4 regions of the Pseudomonas allii genome follow, and region 2 is predicted to be linked to each of the others. Evidence: predicted binding sites of a transcription regulator. Region 2 holds the regulator's gene; each other region holds the start of a gene.
The links. The regulator sigma-54, encoded in region 2, starts transcription at its own class of promoters, with help from an activator protein. The targets are predictions, from matches to a motif close to ANTGGCATNNANNTTGCTNT.
Positions count from the first base shown of each region.

Region 1: a site for sigma-54 is predicted at 2,078-2,097, ahead of flgB (flagellar basal body rod protein FlgB). Genes of this name have one in related genera too.
Region 3: a site for sigma-54 is predicted at 2,017-2,036, ahead of glnA (type I glutamate--ammonia ligase). Genes of this name have one in related genera too.
Region 4: a site for sigma-54 is predicted at 1,673-1,692, ahead of ACZ445_RS21690 (flagellar hook-length control protein FliK). Genes of this name have one in related genera too.

Region 1 covers NZ_AP039450.1:5,097,169-5,101,683, reverse strand. The annotation lists gene ACZ445_RS23255 (chemotaxis protein CheV) at 31-963, shown strand; gene cheR (protein-glutamate O-methyltransferase CheR) at 1,006-1,833, shown strand; gene flgB (flagellar basal body rod protein FlgB) at 2,142-2,549, shown strand; gene flgC (flagellar basal body rod protein FlgC) at 2,553-2,996, shown strand; gene flgD (flagellar hook assembly protein FlgD) at 3,013-3,738, shown strand; gene flgE (flagellar hook protein FlgE) at 3,770-4,515, shown strand, end outside.
Region 2 covers NZ_AP039450.1:998,763-1,003,277, reverse strand. The annotation lists gene ACZ445_RS04465 (KdsC family phosphatase) at 1-265, shown strand, start outside; gene lptC (LPS export ABC transporter periplasmic protein LptC) at 274-846, shown strand; gene lptA (lipopolysaccharide transport periplasmic protein LptA) at 833-1,366, shown strand; gene lptB (LPS export ABC transporter ATP-binding protein) at 1,366-2,091, shown strand; gene ACZ445_RS04445 (RNA polymerase factor sigma-54) at 2,276-3,769, shown strand; gene hpf (ribosome hibernation-promoting factor, HPF/YfiA family) at 3,845-4,150, shown strand; gene ptsN (PTS IIA-like nitrogen regulatory protein PtsN) at 4,161-4,515, shown strand, end outside.
Region 3 covers NZ_AP039450.1:360,767-365,281, forward strand. The annotation lists gene ACZ445_RS01660 (chorismate mutase) at 1-258, opposite strand, end outside; gene glnA (type I glutamate--ammonia ligase) at 510-1,916, opposite strand; gene thiI (tRNA uracil 4-sulfurtransferase ThiI) at 2,251-3,705, shown strand; gene typA (translational GTPase TypA) at 3,845-4,515, shown strand, end outside.
Region 4 covers NZ_AP039450.1:4,759,431-4,763,945, forward strand. The annotation lists gene fliL (flagellar basal body-associated protein FliL) at 1-73, opposite strand, end outside; gene ACZ445_RS21690 (flagellar hook-length control protein FliK) at 283-1,623, opposite strand; gene ACZ445_RS21695 (Hpt domain-containing protein) at 2,466-2,810, opposite strand; gene ACZ445_RS21700 (ATP-binding SpoIIE family protein phosphatase) at 2,841-4,515, opposite strand, start outside.

The DNA of each region.
Region 1 (4,515 bases), 2.5 Mb from region 2:
GGCCGAAGGTTTTAGCGTGGGAGTCAAGGCATGGCAGGAGTAATGGATTCAGTAAACCAGCGCACACAGCTGGTGGGGCAGAATCGCCTGGAGTTGTTGCTTTTTCGCCTGGATGGCAAGCAGCTGTATGGCATCAACGTGTTCAAGGTGCGGGAAGTGCTGCAATGCCCCAAGCTGACGATCATGCCCAAGTCCAGCCCGGTGGTGTGTGGCGTTGCCAACATCCGTGGCGCGACGATCCCGATTCTTGATCTGGCCCTGGCCACCGGTTCCGCCGGTTTGCAGGACCGCGAAAGCCCGTTCGTGATCATTACCGAGTACAACACCAAGACCCAGGGTTTCCTGGTGCGCTCGGTGGAGCGCATCGTCAACATGAACTGGGAGGAGATCCATCCGCCGCCCAAGGGCACCGGTCGTGACCACTACCTTACGGCGGTGACGCGGGTCGACAACCAGTTGGTGGAAATCATCGACGTCGAGAAAATCCTCGCCGAAGTGGCGCCTACCTCCGAATCGATCTCGGTGGGTGTGGTGGACGCCGAAACCGCGCACAAGGCAGTCTCACTGCGCGTGCTCACGGTGGACGACTCGTCCGTGGCGCGCAAGCAGGTGACCCGTTGCCTGCAAACCGTCGGCGTTGAAGTAGTGGCACTCAATGACGGGCGCCAGGCGCTGGACTACCTGCGCAAGCTGGTGGATGAAGGCAAGAAGCCGGAAGAAGAATTCTTGATGATGATTTCCGACATCGAGATGCCGGAAATGGACGGCTATACCCTCACGGCCGAGATCCGCAACGATCCACGCATGCAAAAATTGCATATCATCCTGCATACTTCGTTGTCGGGTGTATTCAACCAGGCGATGGTCAAGAAGGTCGGTGCCGATGACTTCTTGGCCAAATTCCGTCCTGATGACCTGGCATCCCGGGTTGTCGACCGGATCAAGGCAGCAGATCACAGCTAAGGTGTTTCCCTTGGCGGTCATACGATTTTAGAGGCGGTATCAGTGTCTACAGGTAATTTGGATTTTGAACAGTTCCGGGTCTTCCTGGAAAAAGCCTGTGGCATATTGCTCGGTGAAAACAAGCAGTACCTGGTATCCAGCCGTCTCAACAAACTGATGGAGCAGCAGGGCATCAAGTCGTTGGGTGAGTTGGTGCAGCGCATCCAGGGCCAGCCGCGCAGCGGGCTCAAGGAAATGGTGGTCGATGCCATGACCACCAACGAAACCCTGTGGTTCCGCGATACCTACCCGTTTGAAGTGCTCAAGAGCAAAGTGCTGCCGGAAGCCATCAAGGCCAGCCCCGGCCAGCGCCTGCGCATCTGGTCGGCCGCCTGTTCCTCGGGGCAGGAACCGTACTCGATTTCGATGTCCATCGATGAGTTCGAGCGGACCAACATGGGCCAGTTGAAGGCGGGGGCGCAAATCGTGGCCACCGACCTGTCCGGCACCATGCTCACCAACTGCAAGACCGGTGAGTACGACAGCCTGGCCTTGGGGCGTGGTTTGTCCCAGGAGCGCCTGCAGCGTTACTTCGACCCGAAAGGGGCTGGACGCTGGGCGGTCAAGGCGCCGATCAAGAACCGTGTGGAATTCCGCTCCTTCAACCTGCTCGACAGCTATGCCAGCCTGGGCAAGTTCGACATGGTGTTCTGCCGCAACGTGCTGATCTACTTCTCGGCCGAAGTGAAGAAAGACATCCTGTTGCGCATCCACGGCACGCTCAAGCGCGGTGGTTATCTGTTCCTTGGTGCTTCTGAGGCGCTGAACGGTCTGCCGGACCATTTCCAGATGGTGCAGTGCAGCCCGGGGATCATCTACCAGGCTAAATAAAGCTGCGCGGTAAAAAATGTGGGAGGGGGCTTGTTCCCGATGACGGTGTGTCAGTGATCGATGTATCAACTGAACCACTGCCATCGGGAACAAGCCCCCTCCCACATTTGTTTTGCGGCAAACCGCAGTAAAGCGGCAACCCTCATTGCCGCTTTACTGGCGCCACGCGGAAACCGCTTGCCGCTTTTCTGGCATTGCCGCCGGCAACCCCCTCCGAAACCCTTGATATACGGGCCTGCGCAAGATTGGCATGCACCTTGCTATAACCCTGTTAACGAAAAGCAGGTCAGCCCTTGAAGGTTTCCGCCATGAGCATCAGCTTCGATAAAGCGCTCGGTATCCACGAACAAGCCCTGGGCTTCCGCGCCCAGCGTGCCGAAGTCCTGGCCAACAACATTGCCAACGCCGACACCCCGAACTACAAGGCTCGGGACCTGGATTTCTCCGCCGTGCTCGCCGCACAGCAGGACAAGACCAAGAACGGCACCTTCGCCTTGAACATGACCAATAGCCGTCATATCGAAGCGCAAGGCCTGAGCAATGGTGACGAGTCGTTGCTGTATCGCACGCCGATGCAACCGTCGATCGACCAGAACACCGTCGACGCCCAACTGGAGCAATCGGCCTACGCCGAGAACTCGGTGAACTTCCAGGCCAGCTTTACCCTGCTCAACAGCAAATTCAAAGGGCTGATGTCAGCCCTGCGTGGAGAGTAAGCCATGTCCCTGTCCAGTGTTTTCAATATTGCCGGCAGTGGCATGAGCGCGCAGACCACGCGCTTGAACACCGTCGCCAGTAACATCGCCAACGCCGAGACCGTGTCTTCGAGCATTGACCAGACCTACCGCGCCCGCCACCCGGTGTTCGCCACCATGTTCCAGGCTGGCCAGAACGGCGGCAGCGATTCACTGTTCCAGGACCAGGGTGCCGCCGGCTCCGGCGTGCAGGTGCTGGGTGTGGTCGAGGATCAAAGCAACCTCGAAGCCCGCTACGAACCCAACCATCCCGCCGCGAACGAAAAGGGTTATGTCTATTACCCCAACGTCAACGTGGTCGAGGAAATGGCTGACATGATTTCCGCCAGCCGCTCGTTCCAGACCAACGCGGAAATGATGAACACCGCCAAAACCATGATGCAGAAGGTCCTGACCCTGGGTCAGTGATAAGGGGCGCCAAACAATGGCCATCGTTGATACGTCAAACAATACGCCGGTCCAGGACCTGTTCAACTCCAAGGTCAAGAACGCCCAGGACAACAGCAGCGTCAGCGACGCCGCCAACAAGGCGACGGGCAAGCAGGCGTTGGGCAAGGATGCGTTCCTGCAACTGCTGGTGACTCAGCTGAAAAACCAGAACCCGCTGTCGCCGCAAGACAACGGCGCGTTCGTGGCGCAACTGGCGCAGTTCAGCAGCCTGGAAGGCATCAACACCCTGAACGACTCGGTGAATGCGATCTCCACCAACTTCAGCTCGTCCCAGGCATTGCAGGCGTCGTCGCTGGTCGGACGCTCGATCATCATCCAGACCGACAAGGCCATGGTTGATACGAGCAAGAGCATGACCGGTTCTGTGGCGGTGACCTCGGCGGTGGGCAACGTCTCCGTCAAGATCACCGACAAAGACGGCAACGTGGTGCGCACCATCGACATGGGGGCCCAGAGCGCGGGCACCCAGAACTTCATCTGGGATGGCAAGAACGACAAGGGCGAGGTCGCTCCAGCGGGCACCTACACCTTCAACGCCACCACCAAGAACGACAAGGGTGACTCGGTTGCCCTGGCCACTTCGCTGCCAGCGACGGTAACGAGCGTGACCCTGAGCAAGACCGGCGGCGAAATGCTGCTGAACCTGGCTGGCGGCATGGGCAGCGTCAAGCTGTCGCAAATTCAGACTATCGGTACATAGAGCCGGCTAAATACGGCAGAGGGAGAGAAACATGTCTTTTAACATCGGCCTTAGCGGCCTCTATGCGGCCAACAAACAACTGGACGTGACCGGCAACAACATCGCCAACGTCGCGACCACTGGCTTCAAGTCGTCCCGTGCGGAATTCGCCGACATCTACGCGGCGTCCAAGCTGGGCACTGGCCAGAACAGCATCGGCAACGGTGTGAACCTGGCGGCCGTGTCGCAGCAGTTCACCCAAGGTGACGTCAACGGCAGCGGCGGTATCCTGGACATGGCGATCCAGGGTGGCGGCTTCTTCGTGCAAAAGGGCAGCGACGGTTCGCTGGAATACACCCGCAGCGGTGCCTTCCGTGCCGACAAAGACGGCTACATCACCAACAACACCGGCACCTCGCGCCTGCAAGGCTACGCGGCGGATGCGGATGGCAAGATCATCAAGGGCGGCCTGACCGACCTGCAACTGAACCTGTCGAACCTGCCGCCCAAGGCCTCCACCAAAGTGGACTCCACCAGTAACCTGAACTCCTCGGAGCCGGTGATCGACCAGGTGGCCAAGCCGTTCAACCCGAACGACACCAGCACCTTTACCACCCAGTACAGCACCACCTTGTACGACTCCCAGGGCAACGCGCACCCGATGGTGCAATACCTGGTGAAAACCGACGGTAACAAGTGGAATGCCTATACCTTGATCGATGGTCGCAACCCCAACGGTTCGGCGCCAACCGGCACCCCATCGACCCCACCTGTACCATCGACCTTGACCTTTGACGG
Region 2 (4,515 bases):
TAAACTGGTGGTTCTGGACGAGCTTCTTGGCCAACTCAACCTAAGCTATGAGCAGGTCGCCTACTTGGGTGATGACTTGCCAGACCTGCCGGTGATTCGCCGAGTAGGCCTGGGCATGGCCGTCGCCAATGCGGCGGCGTTTGTTCGCGAACACGCCCACGGCATCACCAGCGCCCGCGGTGGCGAAGGTGCCGCCCGCGAGTTCTGCGAGCTGATCCTGCGTGCCCAGGGCAGCCTTGAAGCGGCACACGCCGCCTACTTATAGAGCGTTTTATGCTGAGCAAAAAGATTCGCAACTTCCTGTTATTCGGAGTCATCGCCGCGCTGTTCCTGGCGGTGGGCTACTGGAATATCAGCCCGGAGCGCTTTCTCGACCAGCCTGCTGCGCAGGTTGACGAAGGCGCTATCGACTATTACGCCATCAATGCCAAGAGCGTGCAGTTCCTGCCTGACGGCAAGGTGCAATACGAAATGACCTCGGACAAGGTCGAGCATGTGAAGGCCACCGAGGTCACCCTGCTGACCAACCCGGACATGAACATTTACCGCGGTACCGAGTTCCCATGGCACGTCACCAGCAAGCGTGGCGAGGTCAACCCGGACGGCACCGAGGTGGAACTGATCGACACGGTGCGCATTGCGCGCACTGACGATAAAAGCCGTGAGACCGTGATTACCAGCAGTCGCATGACTGTATTCCCGCAGAAGCAATATGCGCAGACCGAGCAAGACGTTAGAATCGACGGCGCTGGCGGTGTATCGACTGGCAAGGGAATGAAAGCGTATTTGAAAGAAAGCAGGATACACCTGCTATCGAACGTAAGAGGACAGTATGAGGCTCGTTAAAACTCTCCCTATTTTGCTCGGCCTGGGCGCAGCACTGGGAAGCGTGAGCGCCTGGGCTCTGCCGAACGATAGCCAGCAGCCGATCCACATCTCGGCTGACGATGCACAGCTCGATGACAAGCAAGGCGTCGCAACCTACACAGGCGGCGTGATCATCACGCAGGGCTCGATGAAAATCACCGGTAATACCGTGACGCTAACGCGCACCAAAACCGGCGACATCGATGTCGTGACCTCGGTGGGCAACCTGGCTTACTTCGAACAGAAGCAGTCCGCGACCGACACCGGCCCGATGAAGGGCTACGGCAAGACCATCCAGTACCACGCCCAGCAGAACCGCATTGTACTGATCGACCAGGCCAAGGTGCTCAGCCCCGATGGCAACTCCACGGAAGGTGAGAAGATCACCTATGACACCGTGAAACAGATCGCTAATGCCGGTCGTGCCAATGGCAACAAGGTCACCGCGCCTCGTCCACGCATCGACATGGTTATCCAGCCGAAGAAGAAGGCCGAGTAATGGCAACCCTGAAAGCCCAGCATCTGGCCAAGGCCTATAAAAGCCGTCAGGTCGTGCGCGACGTCAGCCTGTCGATCGACAGCGGCCAGATCGTCGGCTTGCTCGGCCCCAACGGCGCCGGCAAGACCACTTGCTTCTACATGATCGTCGGCCTGGTCCAGGCGGATCAGGGCCGTGTCCTGATCGATGACCTGGACGTGAGCCACCAGCCAATGCACGGCCGCGCACGGGCCGGTATCGGCTATCTCCCGCAGGAAGCGTCGATCTTCCGCAAACTGTCGGTGTCGGACAACATCATGGCGATCCTCGAGACCCGCAAGGAACTCGACCGTGACGGCCGTCGCAAGGAGCTGGAAAGCCTGTTGCAGGAGTTCCATATCAACCATATCCGCGACAACCTCGGCATGAGTCTGTCCGGTGGTGAGCGTCGCCGTGTGGAAATCGCCCGCGCCCTGGCCACTGCCCCCAAGTTCATCCTGCTGGACGAACCGTTTGCCGGCGTCGACCCGATCTCGGTCGGCGACATCAAGCAGATCATCCATCACCTCAAGGCCAAGGGCATTGGCGTGCTGATCACCGACCACAACGTCCGTGAGACGCTCGATATCTGCGAAACCGCCTATATCGTCAATGACGGCCAACTGATTGCCGAAGGTGATTCCGCTACCATCCTGGCCAATGAACTGGTCAAGGAAGTGTACCTGGGTCACGAGTTCCGCCTGTAAACACCGTGGTGTCACGGCGTTCGCCAAGGTGCGCGGGAGTCAATGAAAACCTCCGGATTTTTATTGTTACCGCGCTCTAGGCAAAGCACCCGACATCAGGCATATAATTTGCTTATGTTTGGCGCTCACGCGCCCTGTCGTGGATGGCGCATTGCGCCGGCGAATAAGGTGTTAAGCCCCTGCCATGAAACCATCGCTAGTCCTGAGAATGGGCCAGCAGCTGACGATGACACCGCAGCTGCAACAGGCCATCCGCCTGCTCCAATTGTCGACCCTGGACCTGCAACAGGAAATCCAGGAGGCCCTGGAGTCCAATCCGATGCTCGAACGCCAGGAAGAAGGCGACGACTTCGATAATGCAGACCCGCTGGCCGATAACATCGAGCAAAAACCCAATTCCGACGTGCAGGAACCCTCCTACCAGGAAACCGCCCCCACGGTGGATAACCTTGAGGAAGGCGAATGGAACGAACGCATTCCCAACGAGCTTCCGGTCGACACCGCCTGGGAAGATGTCTACCAGACCAGCGCCAGCAGCCTGCCCAGCAATGACGATGACGAGTGGGATTTCACCACCCGCACCTCCGCCGGCGAGAGCCTGCAGAGCCATCTGCTGTGGCAACTGAACCTGGCACCGATGTCGGATACCGATCGCCTGATCGCCGTAACCCTGATCGACTGCATCAACAATCAGGGTTATCTAGACGAGACGCTTGAAGAAATTCTTGAAGCCTTCGACCCCGAACTGGATATCGAACTGGACGAGATCGAAGCCGTCCTGCACCGCATCCAGCAGTTCGAGCCTGCCGGTATCGGCGCGCGCACCCTCAGCGAATGCCTGCTGCTGCAACTGCGCCAGTTGCCGGCCAAGACCCCATGGCTCTCCGAGGCCCAGCGCCTGGTCACCGACTACATCGACCTGCTGGGCAGCCGCGACTACAGCCAGTTGATGCGCCGCATGAAGCTCAAGGAAGACGACCTGCGCCAGGTCATCGAGTTGGTACAGAGCCTTAACCCGCGCCCCGGCTCGCAAATCGAGTCCAGCGAAGCCGAATACGTCGTCCCCGACGTGATCGTGCGCAAGGATAACGAGCGTTGGCTGGTGGAGTTGAACCAGGAGTCGGTGCCACGCCTGCGGGTCAACCCACAATACGCCGGTTTCGTCCGCCGCGCCGACACCAGCGCCGATAACACCTTCATGCGCAACCAGTTGCAGGAAGCCCGCTGGTTCATCAAGAGCCTGCAAAGCCGCAACGAAACCCTGATGAAAGTCGCCACCCAGATCGTCGAGCACCAGCGCGGCTTCCTGGAATACGGCGACGAGGCGATGAAACCGCTGGTACTGCATGACATCGCCGAAGCGGTGGGCATGCATGAATCGACTATTTCACGCGTGACCACGCAGAAATTCATGCATACCCCACGGGGTATTTATGAACTGAAATACTTTTTCTCCAGCCACGTAAGCACCTCCGAAGGCGGCGAATGCTCGTCCACGGCGATCCGCGCGATCATCAAAAAACTGGTTGCGGCGGAAAATCAGAAAAAGCCATTGAGTGACAGTAAGATCGCTGGTTTACTGGAGGCACAAGGCATTCAGGTCGCCCGTCGAACCGTCGCCAAGTACCGCGAGTCCCTTGGGATCGCGCCTTCCAGCGAGCGTAAGCGTTTGATGTGACGGGCGGGCCACAGCGTTCCAGTGGCAGGCGCCTTTGCCTGCCGCTTTATGCACTGGCAACGAAGGAGAAGCTGTATGCAAGTCAACATCAGTGGACACCAACTGGAAGTGACCAAGCCCCTGCGTGAGTACACCGAAAGCAAGTTGAACAAGCTTGCGGGGCATTTTGACAAGATCACCAACGTGCAGGTCATCATGGAGGTCGATAAGCTCAAGCAGAAAATCGAGGCCACCCTGCACGTACCGAATGCCAAGCTCGTCGCCAATGCGGAACATGAAGACATGTACGCGGCGATCGACTCGCTCTACGACAAGCTGGACCGCCAACTCATAAAGCATAAGGAAAAGAATCTGCACCTGATGCAAGGTACAGGTCGTTAACTCTCCCCCCATGATCCGACTTGAAACCATCCTGACCCCCGGCCGTTCCCTCGTGAACGTGCCGGGTGGCAGCAAGAAGAAAGCCCTCGAACAAATTGCCAACCTGATCGCGCGCGAAGTGCCGGATCTGGAGATGCAGGATGTCTTCGATGCGCTGATTGCCCGTGAAAAACTCGGTTCCACCGGTTTTGGCAACGGCATCGCCATTCCTCACTGCCGCCTCAAAGGCTGCGAAACACCTGTCAGCGCCCTGCTGCACTTGGAAGCCCCCATCGATTTCGACGCCATCGACGGCGCCCCGGTTGATCTGCTGTTCGTTCTGCTGGTCCCGCAAGCCGCCACCGATGCGCACCTGGAACTGCTCC
Region 3 (4,515 bases), 640 kb from region 2:
GATCTGCGCCGAAAAAAACTGCTCGGCGGCGGCCGGGGCCAGCTTGTAGCTTGGGGCCTGGGCGACGACGCTGGCGATCACCTCTTGTTCGCGCTTTTTATCTTCTACCGGCTTTTTGCTGTCCCATTTGCTCAGGGCGACCTGGTCGGCGATCTCCAGGCGTTCGGCGATGCTGTTGAGCAGCGGCTCCAGGGTGGGCGGCGCGGCACTGGCACTTGCACTTGCGAACAACAGGGCGAACACAAGTCTATGTTTCAATGAAGATCTCCTTGTGGGAGGGGGCTTGCCCCCGATGGTGGAATGTCAGTGCCAGATGGGCTGGCTGGCACACTGCAATCGGGGGCAAGCCCCCTCCCACCTTTTTGATTGGGTTTGCAGGTCTAAAGCAGCGTTAGTCAGAGGCTACCTCATAGTTACGCGAGAATCCGCCGGCCAGCCAAATACCAGGCAAAAAAAGACCTCCCGAAGGAGGTCTTTTTCATCGCGCCGCGTTAAGCCGCGCTACCGGATCAGCAGCTGTAGTACAGCTCATATTCCAGTGGGTGTACGAAGGTGCGAACCTTGATTTCTTCTGCGCTTTTCAGCTCGATGTAAGCGTCGATGAAATCGTCGCTGAATACGCCACCTTTGGTCAGGAACGCACGGCCCTTGTCCAGCTCTTCCAGGGCTTCTTTCAGGCTGCCGCACACTTGTGGGATCTCTTTGGCCTCTTCAGGCGGCAGGTCGTACAAGTTTTTGTCGGCGGCATCGCCTGGGTGGATCTTGTTCTGGATACCGTCCAGGCCGGCCATTACCAAGGCTGCGAAGGCCAGGTACGGGTTGGCTGCCGGATCCGGGAAGCGCGCTTCGATACGGCGAGCACGTGGGCTGGACACGTAAGGAATACGGATCGAAGCGGAACGGTTACGCGCCGAGTAGGCCAGCATTACCGGTGCTTCGAAACCTGGGACCAGACGCTTGTAGGAGTTGGTCGACGGGTTGGTGAAGCCGTTCAGGGCCTTACCGTGCTTGATGATACCGCCGATGAAGTACAGGGCGGTGTCGGACAGGCCAGCATAACCTTCGCCAGCGAAGGTGTTCTTGCCTTCTTTGGCGATGGACAGGTGAACGTGCATACCCGAACCGTTATCGCCGTACAGAGGCTTAGGCATGAAGGTAGCGGTACGGCCGTAAGCCACGGCAGTGTTGTGTACGCAGTACTTCAGGGTCTGAACTTCGTCAGCCTTGGCAACCAGGGTGTTGAACTTCACACCGATTTCGTTCTGACCGGCAGTGGCCACTTCGTGGTGGTGCACTTCGATGACCAGGCCCATGTCTTCCATGGCGTTGCACATGGAGGTACGGATTTCGTGGTCGTGGTCGAACGGCGGAACCGGGAAGTAGCCCCCTTTGATACCTGGACGGTGGCCATGGTTGCCGCCTTCCACGTCCTGGTCGGACATCCAGGAGCCTTGTTCGGAGTAGATCTTGAACATGGAGCCGGAGATGTCGGACTTGAACTTCACCTGGTCGAAGATGAAGAATTCTGGCTCTGGGCCTACGAATACGGTGTCACCGATACCGGTGGACTTCAGGTATTCCTCGGCACGCTTGGCGATCGCACGTGGGTCGCGGTCGTAGCCTTGCATGGTCGAAGGCTCGATCACGTCGCAGACCAGGATCAGGGTTGGCTCTTCAGTGAACGGGTCAAGTACGGCAGTGCTGTCGTCCGGCATCAGGATCATGTCGGAGGCTTCGATGCCTTTCCAGCCGGCGATGGAGGAACCGTCGAACATTTTGCCTTCTTCGAAGAAAGCATCATCCAGCGCGTCGCGAGCCGGCATGGTCACGTGGTGCTGAGTGCCTTTGGTGTCCGTGAAGCGCAGATCAATCCATTTAACGTCATGATCTTTGATGAGTTGAACCGACTTCGACATAGTGTCCTCCGGGTGGCTTCGGGCTGGGGTAGTGGAGTTAGCCCTTAGAATGTGGGTGATGCCGGCGCGGATACTCCGCCATGGCAACCTGCCTCACAAGAGAGCAAATTGCATGCCAGTGCGCCAACATGGGTTTCCTGCTCCAAAAACGCCCCTATAAAGGTGCATTGCGACAAAAGCCCAAAAATAGCGCACCGCAATGTAGCGCAAAGACGCGTAAATGCACCTCTTTAGTGCGTCGCGCTTGCGATGCATATTAACTGGTTAAACCTTGAGCGATTTCCGCTATAATCCGCGCCCCCCTTTTTCAGCAGGCCCGGCGCGCGCTGTTTCCATGAAATTAATCGTTAAAGTCTTCCCCGAGATCACCATCAAAAGCCGACCGGTACGGACGCGTTTCATCCGTCAGTTGGCCAAGAACATCCGTGCCGTGCTCCGCGATCTGGACCCGGCTGTGGTGGTGAACGGCGTGTGGGACAATCTCGAGCTGGAAACCCGTGTCACCGAGCCCAAAGCCTTGAAGGACATGACCGAGCGCCTGAGTTGCATGCCGGGCATCGCGCATTTCCTGCAGGTCGATGAGTACCCGCTGGGCGACTTCGACGACATCACCGAGAAGTGCAAACAGCACTACGGCGACTCGCTTACCGGCAAGATCTTTTCGGTGCGCTGCAAGCGTGCCGGCAAGCACAGCTTCAGCTCCATGGATGTCGAGAAATACGTCGGCAGCAAGCTGCGTCGCGAGTGCGGCGCTGCCGGAATTTCCCTGAAAGCACCGCAAATTGAAGTGCGCATGGAAATTCGCGACCAACGGTTGTTTGTGATCCACAGCCAGCACAACAGCATCGGCGGCTACCCGCTGGGCGCCCTGGAACAGACCCTGGTACTGATGTCCGGCGGTTTCGATTCCACAGTGGCGGCCTACCAGATCATGCGTCGCGGCCTGATGAGCCACTTCTGCTTCTTTAATCTGGGCGGGCGTGCACACGAATTGGGCGTGATGGAAGTTGCGCACTTTATCTGGAAGAAGTACGGCAGCTCCCAGCGCGTGCTATTTGTGAGCGTACCGTTCGAGGAAGTGCTGGGCGAAATTCTCGGCAAAGTCGATAACGGTCATATGGGCGTGGTATTGAAGCGTATGATGTTGCGCGCTGCCTCGCGGATCGCCGACCAGTTGCAGATCGACGCGCTGGTCACCGGTGAAGCGATCTCCCAGGTGTCGAGCCAGACGCTGCCGAACCTGTCGATCATCGATTGCGTTACCGAGAAGCTGGTACTGCGCCCACTGATCGCCAGCCACAAGCAGGACATCATCGACCTGGCAGAAGAAATCGGCACCGCCGACTTCGCCAAGCACATGCCTGAGTACTGCGGGGTCATTTCGGTGAACCCCAAGACCCACGCCAAGCGTCACCGCGTGGAGCATGAAGAGAAAGAATTCGACATGGCGATCCTGGAGCGTGCGCTCGAGAACGCCAAGCTGGTCCCGATCGATCGCGTGATCGACGAACTGGGCCAGGATGTGAAGATCGAAGAAGTCAGCGAAGCCCTGGCCGGCCAGATCGTCATCGACATCCGTCACCCGGATGCCGCTGAGGATGAGCCGCTGGAAATCGCCGGCATCGACGTACAAACGTTGCCGTTCTATGCATTGAACGCGCGTTTCAAGGAACTGGATAACAGCCGTCAGTACCTGCTGTATTGCGACAAAGGCGTGATGAGTCGCCTGCATGCCCACCATTTGCTCAGTGAGGGGCATGCCAATGTGCGCGTTTATCGACCGAGCTAAGAGCCCGGGGCTGTTTGCCTGTGGCCTGCGTCACCGGCCCCCCGACTCTGCCGTCAAGCTGTAACGGCAAGGCCTGACTCTACTGTTAATCGCTGCCACGACCTGTCAGCACACCGAATCCTCTGATCGAGATACACAAGTGATCGAAAATCTACGTAACATCGCCATCATTGCTCACGTTGACCATGGTAAAACCACCCTGGTAGACAAACTCCTGCGTCAATCCGGCACCCTGGAGCGCAACGAGCTCAACGACGAGCGCGTGATGGACTCCAACGACCAGGAAAAAGAGCGCGGTATTACCATCCTGGCGAAAAACACCGCCATCAACTGGAACGGCTACCACATCAACATCGTGGATACCCCGGGCCACGCCGACTTCGGCGGCGAAGTAGAACGCGTAATGTCGATGGTTGACTCCGTTCTGCTGCTGGTTGACGCTCAAGACGGCCCTATGCCGCAAACCCGTTTCGTGACTAAGAAGGCCTTCGAAGCCGGCCTGCGTCCGATCGTGTGCATCAACAAGGTTGACCGTCCAGGCGCGCGTCCGGACTGGGTTCTGGACCAGATCTTCGACCTGTTCGACAACCTGGGTGCCACCGAAGAACAGCTGGACTTCAAAGTCGTCTACGCCTCGGCCCTGAACGGTATTGCCGGTCTGGACCACACTGACATGGCTGAAGACATGACCCCGCTGTACCAGTCGATTGTCGACAACGTACCTGCGCCGGCTGTTGACCGTGACGGTCCGTTCCAGATGCAAATCTCCGCACTGGACTACAACAGCTTCCTGGGTGTTATCGGCGTTGG
Region 4 (4,515 bases), 2.8 Mb from region 2:
GGACTATCAACAGGATAAGCTTGAGCTTGCCTTTGCCTGCGGGTGCTTTTGCTGCGTCGTCGCTCTTCGCCATGCCAATAATCCGTCACTATTCGGGAATTCATAGATCTACGGAAAGGCAAGAGCAAGTGTTATGCCAGAGTTGTCTGGTCATTTGGGAAGAGAGGACACCAAAAATCAAATGTGGGAGGGGGCTCGCCCCCGATAGCGGTGTATCAGTCACCCATGTTTCAGCTGACACCCCCTCATCGGGGGCAAGCCCCCTCCCACATTTCGTCCGGATCAGGCGTAGTAGTCGACGGCACTGGAGCCGATCACGGTAGATGTTACCGGCGTCACGGCTTCAGCCACATCAATGGAGTTGCCGCTGTCGCCGTTATCGCCACCGCGCCCGCCGCTACCGCCCACGCCGCGGGTCTGGGCCTGTTGTTGCTGCTGTTCCTGGCCACGGGACTGGTCCGACACGTTGACGTCCACCTGGCCCATGCCCTGCTGGGCAAACATCTCCCGCAAGCGGCCGGACTGGCTTTCCAGCGCTTCACGTACCACCGGGTGGGCGCTCATGAAGTTGACCTGGGCCTGTTGGTCGGCGGTCATGTTGACCTTGATATCCAGGCGACCGAGCTCAGCGGGTTGCAACTGGATCTCCGCCGACTTCAGGTTGGCGCTGGACAGGTACATCACCCGGTTGACGATTTCGTCGGTCCAGCCACTCTGGTGCATGGCCAATGGCGCATTGGTCACCGGTGGCAAGGCGTTGGCGGTTTTCGGCGTGGCCGCCTGGGTCAACGCGGCGAGGCGGTTGGCGAAGTCATCGACACGGGTGTCGCTGCTGGCGTTCTTCAGGTCTTTGAGACCGTCTTCGATCAACCCGCTGAAGGCCTTGTCGCCGCCCTGGTCGGTGCTGTCCTTGGTGGCTTGCTGGTCGACCATATTGGCCAGGCCGGCGGCGAAATTCTGTGCGGCGGTGGGTTGATCCTGAGTCGGTGCCGGAGCGGTTTTTACCTGCGCCTGGCTGCTGGCCGATACGTGACCGCCCTGCTCCATCGCCAGGCGTACGGCTGGCATGGCATCCAGGGGGTCTGCTTCAGGATCGAAGGCCGGCTTGGCCTCCTCGGTCGTGGCGACCGGCGCCGCAACCACTGGCTGGGCCTTGTCATCCTTGGCGGTGGTAACGGGTGCGGGTGTTTCAACCGGCACCGGCACGGCGACCTGGGTGACGGTGGCAATCAATGCCGGGTCGACCACCGGGTCAGCCGGAGGTTGCTGCACCAGGGTCGGGTCGGCTGACGCGTCGTCATCCTTGCTGGCGCTGTCGTCGGTTTTGGCCGGCGGCGTGGCAGGCAAGGTATTGCCGCTATCGGCAACGGCTGGCGTGCTGGCGGCAGGCTTGTCGCTGCCCGCTGCAGGCTTGGCGCTGGCATCGGACGACTTGCCTGCGGTGGGTTTTGCCGAGCTGTCGTCGGTTTTGACCGAAGGTTTGGACGCCTGGCTGGCAAACACTTGAGCGAAGCCAGGGCCCTTGTCCCGTGGGTCCGCAGCCGCTGCCGGTGGGTTGGCAGAGGGCGCTTGAGGCTTGGCCGCGGGGGCAGCCTGAAGGAGCGAATTGGGGGCGACTGGCATAGGTAAAGGTCTCCACTGCATGGGGGTCGAGGATGCAGTATCTGGAGGTAGAGCAAGAGTTGGGCCAGGTTTTGGGTTTTGTGTGTATATCCATTATTTGGGTAACGGCGGCTTATGGTTCCGCCCTTACGGCGGGTCACTTTTGAAAAGAGCCCAAAAGTAACCAAAAGGCTCTTGCCCCAACACTCGGCACCTCGCTTAGGCTCGGTGTGCCCGTAATTCGACAGTGATTTGGGGGGCCGCCGCCACGCGCCATCCATGGCGCGGGGCGGCTAAACCGGCATCCCTGCCGATTTACCCCCCAAATCCCAGCCGAATTCCGGCCAGCGTGTTTGACGGGGCGCCTAAGATCAAAATCAAAAGCAGATCAAGAGCCAGAGCCAGAGCAAACCACCCTTCAACTGATACATGAAGATCAAACTGTGGGAGGGGGCTTGCCCCCGATGGCGGTGTGTCAGCCAACTCATCAGTGACTGACCCACTGCCATCGGGGGCAAGCCCCCTCCCACACTTTGACCGAGTACCGGCCATACAATCCGGTCGGCTCTAAGGCCGCCGCGCTCTTGCTTTTGATCTGGGATCGCCCCGTCAAACACGCTGGCCGAACGCAGGCTTGAATCCGTGGGCAACCCGGCAGGACGCCGGGTTAGCCGCACTGGGCCATGGATGGCCCATTGCGGCGGCCCACGGATTCAAGCCGGAGTGAGGGAACACCGAGCCTAGGCGAGGTGCCGAGTGTTGGGGCGAAGGCCTTTTGGTTACTTTTGGGCCTTTCCAAAAGTGACCCGCCGTAAGGGCGGAACCATAAGCCGCCGTTACATAAAAAACGGATATGTACTCAATCAAACCTGAAACCGCTGCCGCTCCGACTCATACAGCGGCCTCACCAACGCAAACTCATGATCAATCTGATCCACCAACGAGCCAAGATCCGCATTGGACTCAACCGACTCAACCTCCAACCGTTGACACAACTGCGCCAACCGCACCGCCCCCAGGTTTCCACTGCTCCCCTTGAAACTATGCGCGATCCGCCCCAACGCCTTCGCATCATCCCTGGCCTTGCGCAGCGCTTCGACGCGTTTCTGGGAGTCATCGAGAAAGGTATCAAGCAGCTTGGGATACTCGCCTTCCATGACTTCCTGCAAACCCGACAACACCTCCGGATCCAGATGTAGATCAACCACTTGCTCGCTCCTTGATCAAGAATCGGCGGATTATGCCAGAGCCTCCCAGGAAAACTCCACGCAGACACTGCGCCCGCCGTCCGACCAGCGTACATCGCTGCTCAATTGGCGCACCAGGCTCAAGCCCCGGCCAGACAGACGGTCGATATCCAACGGCCGAGCCAGCACCTGTTCCACATCGAAACCGGGGCCGCTGTCCTCGACGCGCAGGGTCATCCTGCCACCCGCCTCCGCCGGTACCACCTGCACATGCACCCGTATATAGCCGCTGTTGAGTTGTGCCAGGCGCTCATTACGCAGACGGTAATACTCGGCAAACCCCCGGGCGTCATGCTTGAGGCGTGAATCCAGGCCCAGCACGCCATGCTCCAGCGCATTGGAATACAGCTCCGCCATCACGCTGTACAGCGCCCCGCTCTGCTCGCGCAGGCCGTGGATCTCCAGCAGCAGTTGCAGCAGGTAGGGCAATGGGTTGTAACGCTTCAACGTTTCGGCACGGAATTCGAAACTCACCGACCAATCCAACGGACACGACTGCCCGCTGTCCGCATACAACGGCCCGGAGGCACGCAGTTGCTGGCCAGGCTGCAAGGTGATTTCCACCATGCTCACGTCATCGCGCACTTCACCGCGAAACGCCGCCAGTGCCTGTTCTATATCTTCAAATAAACGATCAGGCTCGCGATTGGCGGCAAACACCTGCTGTAAACGTTCGGCGCCGAACAGTTGGTCGTTGGCATCTGCGGTATCCAGCACCCCATCGGACAACAGGAACACCCGATCACCCAGGGCCATGGGCCAGACTTCAGTGCGATCATCAAAGACCTCAGCCGACAGCACCCCTAACGGCAAATGCCGCGATTCCAGTGGCGTGCGTTTACCCGTGGCGATTTCATGCACATAGCCTTCGGGCATGCCGCCGTTCCACACCTCCACCACCCGTCGCTGGGTGCTCAGGCACAACAGGGTGGCGCAGCAGAACATGTCCACCGGCAGAATACGCTTGAGCTTGGCGTTCATCTCGCGCAGGGTCTGTGCCAGGCCGTAGCCCTTGGCGGTCATGCCGTAGAACACTTCTGCCAGGGGCATGGCCCCCACCGCCGCCGGCAGGCCATGCCCGGTGAAGTCGCCGAGCAGCACATGCATATCGCCGGACGGGGTGTAGGCGGCCAACAGCAAATCACCGTTGAACAACGCATAGGGCGATTGCAGGTAGCGGATATTCGGCGCGGCGTTGATACAGCCGGAATGGGCAACCTTGTCGAACACTGCCTTGGCCACCCGTTGCTCGTGCAGAAGGTAGTCGTGATGCTTGGCAATCAGGTCGCGCTGCTGCAAAACCGTCGCCTGCAACCGACGCAGGCGGTCCATGGCATTGATCTTCGCCGCGAGAATCAGCTGGTTATAGGGCTTGGGCAGGAAGTCATCGCCGCCAGCATCCAGGCACTGGGCCAGCGCCTCGCTCTCGCGCAGGGACGTGAGGAAAATCAGCGGCACCAGCTCCTCACCCGCCAATTGCTTGATCCGGCGCGCCGCCTCAAAGCCGTCCATCACCGGCATCAGCGCATCCATCAACACCAGCTGCGGGCGCTCACGGGTAAACACCGCGACCGCTTCAGCACCGTTGGTGGCCGTGAGCACCTGGTGGCCCTGGCGCCGGATGATGGTCGACAGCAACAGCAGGTCGGCGGCGCTGTCTTCGGCG